DNA from 3 places in the Mesorhizobium sp. C372A genome. Region 2 is predicted to be linked to each of the others. Evidence: riboswitches for the same ligand, from Rfam matches in the RefSeq annotation. Region 2 holds a riboswitch; each other region holds the start of a gene.
The links. A riboswitch is a leader RNA that binds a small molecule or an ion and turns the genes downstream of it on or off. The one in region 2 is predicted to bind cobalamin.
Positions count from the first base shown of each region.

Region 1: another riboswitch for cobalamin. It lies ahead of metE (5-methyltetrahydropteroyltriglutamate--homocysteine S-methyltransferase); the one in region 2 lies ahead of NLY42_RS18085 (DUF1636 family protein).
Region 3: another riboswitch for cobalamin. It lies ahead of NLY42_RS04945 (aromatic ring-hydroxylating oxygenase subunit alpha); the one in region 2 lies ahead of NLY42_RS18085 (DUF1636 family protein).

Region 1 is NZ_CP100475.1:310,494-312,752, forward strand. Features, by position in the region: gene NLY42_RS01375 (adenosine kinase) at 1-428, shown strand, start outside; cobalamin riboswitch at 837-1,038, shown strand; gene metE (5-methyltetrahydropteroyltriglutamate--homocysteine S-methyltransferase) at 1,133-2,259, shown strand, end outside.
Region 2 is NZ_CP100475.1:3,807,796-3,810,054, forward strand. Features, by position in the region: gene cobW (cobalamin biosynthesis protein CobW) at 1-544, opposite strand, end outside; gene NLY42_RS18085 (DUF1636 family protein) at 547-975, opposite strand; cobalamin riboswitch at 1,015-1,221, opposite strand; gene NLY42_RS18090 (DUF6348 family protein) at 1,280-1,972, opposite strand; gene NLY42_RS18095 (winged helix-turn-helix domain-containing protein) at 2,002-2,259, opposite strand, start outside.
Region 3 is NZ_CP100475.1:1,068,109-1,070,367, reverse strand. Features, by position in the region: gene NLY42_RS04955 (DUF680 domain-containing protein) at 1-140, opposite strand, end outside; gene NLY42_RS04950 (DUF680 domain-containing protein) at 206-412, opposite strand; cobalamin riboswitch at 912-1,113, shown strand; gene NLY42_RS04945 (aromatic ring-hydroxylating oxygenase subunit alpha) at 1,231-2,259, shown strand, end outside.

The DNA of each region.
Region 1 (2,259 bases), 3.1 Mb from region 2:
ATTCGTTCTGCGTCGACCGCTACCGGGACGAGTTCCTCGAGCTGATGCGCTCGGGCACGGTCGACATCGTCTTTGCCAACAGCCACGAGATCAAGTCGCTCTACCAGACAAAATCCTTCGACGAGGCGCTGGCTCAGATCCGCAAGGACTGCAAGATTGCCGCCGTCACCCGCTCCGAAAAAGGCTCAGTGATCGTGCGCGGCGACGAGACCGTGGTCATCGAGGCGACCGCCATCAAGGAGTTGGTCGACACCACCGGCGCCGGCGACCTCTACGCCGCCGGTTTCCTGCATGGCTACACGCAGGGCCGCAACCTCAAGACCTGCGGCGACCTTGGCTCGCTGGCGGCCGGCCTGGTGATCCAGCAGATCGGCCCAAGGCCAAGGCAGAATTTGCGCCGCGAGGCGGAAGGGGCTGGGTTGCTGTAGATGCGCGGGCAACTAACCAGCCGCCCTACTGACGCGATGACCGCAGTGGCGGAACTGTGTCAAAGCTCGCTGATAGCGACAGCCATTCGCTTCGGAGAACTGACCCATGCTGCTGCCGTGAAGCTCGCTGGAGGAGCGGTGCAAGGCGTGCTTGCCATGACGGCATTCACCGTCATCCAGATCGTCACCTGCATTTTCCAGAAGCTCAGCTTGGGGAAGGCCAGTAAGGTTCCTGAGGTAACGGAGAACTCGCGGCGTCCGTCGGACTTGACTTGCGATCACGTCCCACGATGCCGAATGCGGGCAGCAGACTGAATATTTCACAATGCTAGACAAAGGCGTAAAAGCGCGATCACATAACTACATAAACATTTCGTTATGCGTCATTGACAAAAGAGCGAACTGCTGTGATTGTCTACGTGTCGTGGTTCTCGCGTGCGGCGCTGCCGCAGCGGAGCTAAGAGGGAAGCCGGTGCGATGCCGGCGCTGCCCCCGCAACTGTTAGCGGCGAGCCAACCCCAATCACGTCACTGAGGCGAATACCCTCAGGAAGACGGGTAGAGGCTATGACCCCGCGAGCCAGGAGGCCTGCCACGCGAATTACGTCCACGGGCGGGGTGTCTCGGTGGCCGCTGCAACCCGGCGTTGATGCCGGCCTGCTAGCGCCTTCCTTGTCACCGACGCCCCAATCATCGGGGTATGACATGACTGTCTCTCAGCAAATTCCTGTAGCAACGCTCGGCGTGCCGCGCTTCGGTCGTCGGCGAGAACTGAAATTCGCGCTTGAAAGCTACTGGTCCGGAACATCGTCCGCTGGCGACCTTCTCACGACGTCGAAGGCGCTCCGTGCCGCTAGCTGGGAAGAGCAGCGCGATCGCGGTGTGTCGAAAATCCCGTCGAACGACTTCTCGCTTTACGACCAAGTGCTCGACACCGCAGCCATGGTCGGGGCCGTTCCATCCCGTTACGGCTGGAATAGCGGCGAGGTCCCACTTGACATCTACTTCGCAATGGCGCGCGGCAACCAGGGTCAGACGGAGGATTGTGGACACGCTGGTTACCAGGAGGAGGCTCATGGACCTGGTGTAACCGCGATGGAAATGACCAAGTGGTTTGACACCAACTACCACTACATTGTGCCGGAACTCGATGATGATCAGACGTTCGCCCTCTCGTCATCGAAGCCGGTCGATTACTTCCTCGAGGCTAAAGCTCTCGGCATTCACACACGCCCAGTCATCCTTGGACCCATCACCTTCCTCAAGCTGGCGAAATCGCCTGCCGAGGGGTTCGGTCCCATCGCTCTCCTACCGCGGCTGCTGCCGGTTTACGAGCAGCTTCTGGAGAGGCTGAAGCTGTCGGGAGCCGACTGGGTGCAGATCGATGAGCCAGCGCTTGTCCTCGATCTGAACCCGAACGAACGAGCTGCGTTCGAATTCGCCTATGGCCAGCTGTCGAAAGCCGCGCCCGAGCTGAAGATCATGCTGGCTACGTATTTCGGGTCGCTGGGAGACAATCTCGAAACCGCGATTTCTCTGCCCCTGGCCGGCCTGCATATTGATCTCGTGCGCGCTCCCGAGCAGCTGGAAACGGTGGCTCGGCTCGCTCCGAAGGATCTGGTGCTCTCGCTTGGCTTGATCGATGGCCGCAACGTCTGGCGTGCGAACCTGCCCGCCATTCTCGACCGCATCAAACCGATCGTCGCCGGCTGGCCCTTGGACCGCGTCGAGATCGCGCCTTCTTGCTCGATGCTGCATGTGCCGATTGATCTGCGCATGGAGACGGAACTCGACGCGGACATCAGGTCGTGGCTCGCCTTCGCGGCCCAGAA
Region 2 (2,259 bases):
TCAGGTCGGCGCAGGCGATCTGGTCCTCGAACACTTCCTCGACCGGATCGTCGTGGTCGAGCGTCTCGTCCTTGGCGCGCTGCGCCTGCAAGGCGTCCATGTCGTTGGCGACGCGGCCTTCGGCCAGCGCCGGGCCGTCGACCACGGCGATGACGCCGTCGACCGTCACGCGGCTTTTCACGCTCGGCCACTGGAAAGCCTGGACCAGCGGCTTGGGCAGCGCCAGGCCGGAGGTCTCGATCAGGATATGATCGACCTTGGGGGTCAGCGCCAGGATCTTGTCGAGGGCGGGCACGAAATCGTCGGCGACGGTGCAGCAGATGCAGCCATTGGCCAGTTCGACGATGTTTTCCTCGGGGCAGGTGTCGATGCCGCAGCCTTTCAGGATCTCGCCGTCGATGCCGATATCGCCGAACTCGTTGACGATGATGGCGATGCGCTTGCCGCCGGCGTTTTCCAGGAGATGGCGGACCAGCGTCGTCTTGCCGGCACCGAGGAAGCCGGTGACGACGGTGCAAGGCACACGGGAAACGGAAGCGCTCATGATCAGTCCTTCAGCATGTCGAGGGGCGGGATGCGGGCAACGAGGCCGCGCTTGAGGGAATCGGGCCGGCCGCGCCAGGGGATGAGGCCGTCGGTCGAGGTGGCGAAGAGTTTTGCGCCGGTGACGAGGTCGGCGCCGCTGGTCGCGGTCAGGTCGCCGAAGACATAGCTCCAGCAGCCGTCGCGCAGGATCGCGGCGCTGAGGCGGCGCTTGCAATTGCCGAGGCATTCGACCGTGCGGACGCGGATGTTGTCATTCGCAGCGGCGCGGCGCGTGTCGTCGGCCAGAAGTTCGCCGGCGCGGGGATGGGCGTCGGAGCCGGTCTCGTCGCGGCAGGAGGCGCAGACGATGACGGTCACGCCGGCCAAGGCGTCGCTATCGGCGGACGAAACATCCGCTGTGCCAGCCGAAAAACTGCTGTTCTGGTCCAAAAACCGGGCTCCTTGCCCGGAAACCCGCCGGGCGATCGGATTCTATAGTCGCAGACGGCAGGTCTCCTGGCTCGCGAGTCGTCGCCTTGGTTAGCCGCCTTCCCGGTGTTACCCAGTGGCTTTCGGCCTTGGCTCTTCGCTTACAGTTGCGGGGACAGCCGCGGATTTGGGATTTTTTCGTCCCGCACCGCATTCCCTCTTGGCCCTTGCCGTTGCGGGCAGGGGACCGTCTGGAGCGGATTTAGGCTTTTGCGGGCGGCGGTGTCAACGCACGGCTACGACATGGCGATGTCGGCAGGGGCTGTCATGTCCCGGCTTCCGGCAGTGCCAGGATGACCTGTCGGATAGCTTGATAGCCATCGCTATAGTCCCAGTCATGACCGACAGCCAGATTCTGTCCCTCATGCCAAACCGCGTTGTCCAGAAGGACTTCGGCACTAATCAGCGTGCCCTTCAAGCCTGCCAGAAAGGTCCGGACAAAATGGCTTCCGGGGGGTACCGAAGCTGTGAACAGCTTTTCCAGCTTGGCATAGAATGCTGGATAGCCTGGTGTCAGCGAGCATAGCTCGGTTGTGGCCTGGGAAATGACCGGGCCGCTATAGATTTTCCAGCGGGCATCTTTTCGCCAGATCTTCCAACTGGCGCTGCTTCGCTGCCAAAGCTCTATTTCGGCCTGCATGTTCTCGCAGACGTGATCGGCCAGTCCCTCAATGGCCACATGGAAAACACCACGGAGAAACTTTTCAAACGCCTGGTTCAGTTCCTGTTCGCGCGTGTCGCCGAAGCCAGCAAAGGATTCAATGACCGGCTGAACATCAAGCAGCGGAGAAAAAATGTAGATTTCCAGGACCAGCCGGTCAGAACTCGTCTCGAACACCTCAGCCTCAAACCGAAGCTGCTTCGATTGGAGCATGACGTCCCTATCTCTGCGGACTGCATCTATTCCATGCGCAATGAGGGCGCCATGGATCATGTCGAGCACTTTGTCCGATGCCATTGCACAACCTACGAGGCTTATTGAGGCGTCTATGACAGACGCTGCAAGGGTTGGCCATCTCTCTCGCTAGCCAATGCCGGCCCCAGATTGCCGGCCGGCGTCACTTCGATGCGCTCAAGGCCAAGCCAGCCCTGCATCTCCTTTAGTTCCTCGAAAAGCTGTGCGGTGGTCTCAGGCGGTGCGCCTGCTTCGGCATAGGCGGCGTGGACGCGTAAGACACTCGCAGGCCGGTCGGCCTTGAGATCGACGCGGGCGACGATCCGGTCGCCGAGCAGGAAGGGCAGCAC
Region 3 (2,259 bases), 2.7 Mb from region 2:
TCAACCGAAGCCGTATGGCCACTATCGGTCGACGTAATCGCAGGCTGGTTGGCGCCGTTCGAACCGTAGTTGTCGCTGCCGGCGAAAGCGCTGCCGGAGATGGCCAAAACGGCGGCGGCAGCAAGGATGATCTTTTTCATTTCAATACTCCTGAATTTTTTGGGATCCCGAGAGCGACGGGTTAGCCGCCCTTCTTTGGTCGGGATCAGCGATTGCCGTAGAGGTCGCGGTCGGCGCCCTGAACGACAGGCTGCTTGTCAGCGTGCGCCGGCTTCTGAATGGAAGCCGTATACGAGCTGTCGACCGAGACGGCTGGCTGGTTCGCACCATTGGAACCGTAATTGTCGCTACCGGCGAAGGCGCTGCTGGTGATCGCCAAAACGGCTGCGGCAGTGAGGATGATCTTTTTCATTTTTAGTACTCCAGTTTGTCTGTCCGTCTAGCGGCGTGTCTTGGGAGGAATTCGCGTCGTTCGGACAGCCCCGATGTGGGAAAGCCATAGGCTGGTTTCCAATCACGAAGTTGTTCCGTGTGGACCACGGTCCTGCACCTTGAAATTGTGCCAGGAAGTTCCTCTATGGTCATTTATCGCATTGTTTTCAGTTGCTTATGTCGAACCGAGTGGTTCGCTCCGGTGTGGGTTTCCGGGCCGTCGTTCACACCGTCCTGCACGCATTGTCAACAGAAACGAACCGTTCGGTTCGATTAGAGATTGCTAATAGTAACTTTTCGATACCGTTGAGCCCTTTTTGCCCCAGATCGGAACTGGATCCGCAGCGATTCGAAACGGCGATGATAGCGCCGCAAGACAGGATCTCAGCCCTTCGGTGGTCGGCGGGGCGTATGCCGCGCGTGTCGCGCCGCATGGATATGATGTCGCTTTCATGCCGACGTCGCGATCGCTGCCGTGATTAGATGATCGCATCTCAGGTGCCGCTTCGTGACGACGCAGCGGAGAATTGGGAAGCCGGTCAGAATCCGGCGCTGCCCCCGCAACGGTGGTGGAGTTGAAGTCGCAACGGGAGACCACTGGGCAAGAGCCTGGGAAGGTGTCGCGATGGTCCGCAAGGACAACTCCAGAGCCCGGAAACCAGCCCGAGATGCATAGACTCGACTGATCGCGGTGGGCGGTCAAGAGGTGGATAGTGCATGTCCGGCGCCGCGCCGGCCTGCGTCCGATCCTTCCTCCATCACCACCAAGTTCAGTCCTTAAACCACGAGGACAGAACTATGGATACGCGCAACGACATGCTGAGGCTCCTGAACGGCCGCAAGCAAGGCTTTTCGCTGGAACAGCCCTTCTACACCGACCCGGACTATTTCAAGCTCGACATGGAGCTTATCTGGTATCGCGACTGGCTGTTCATCGGCCATGATTGCGAACTGCCGAAGCCCGGCAGCTATATCACCGTGCAGATCGGCGATTATCCGGTGGTGCTGGTCCGCGACCAGAAGGGCAACATCAACGCCTTTCACAATTCCTGCCGCCATCGCGGCAGCCGTGTCTGCAACACTGAGAAGGGCATGGCGGCAAAGCTTGTCTGCCCCTATCACCAGTGGACCTACGAGCTTGACGGCCGGCTGCTGTTTGCCCGCCAGATGGCCGACGGTTTCGACAAGAGCCAGTTCGGCCTGAAGCCCGTCGCCTGCGAGACCGTCGGCGGCTACATCTTCATCTGCCTGGCGAAAGAACCTGCCGACTTTGCGCCGATGCGCGCCATGATAGAGCCCTACCTCAAGCCGCACCGGCTGAATGAAGCCAAGGTCGCCTTCGAGAGCACCATCATCGAGAAGGGCAACTGGAAGCTGGTCTGGGAAAACAACCGCGAATGCTATCACTGCGCCGGCAATCATCCAGAGCTGTGCAAGACATTCCCCGAAGCGCCGACGGTGACCGGCGTGCAGGGCGCCGACAGCGATCCGGAGATGCTGGCGCACTGGGCGAAATGCGAGGCGGCGGGCCTGCCGAGCAAGTTCCGCATCGATCCGGCCGGGCAATACCGCGCCACCCGCGCGCCGCTGCTGCGCGATGCCGTCAGCTACACGATGTCGGGAAAGCGCGCGGTGACGAAGAACCTGTCCGACACTGTTGCTGCCGACCGCATCGGCACCTTGATGCACTACCACTATCCGACGACTTGGAACCACATACTGATCGACCATGCGGTCACCTTCCGGGTGCTGCCGATCAGCGCCACCGAAACCGCGGTGACGACCAAGTGGCTGGTGCACAAGGATGCGGTCGAGGGGGTCGACTAC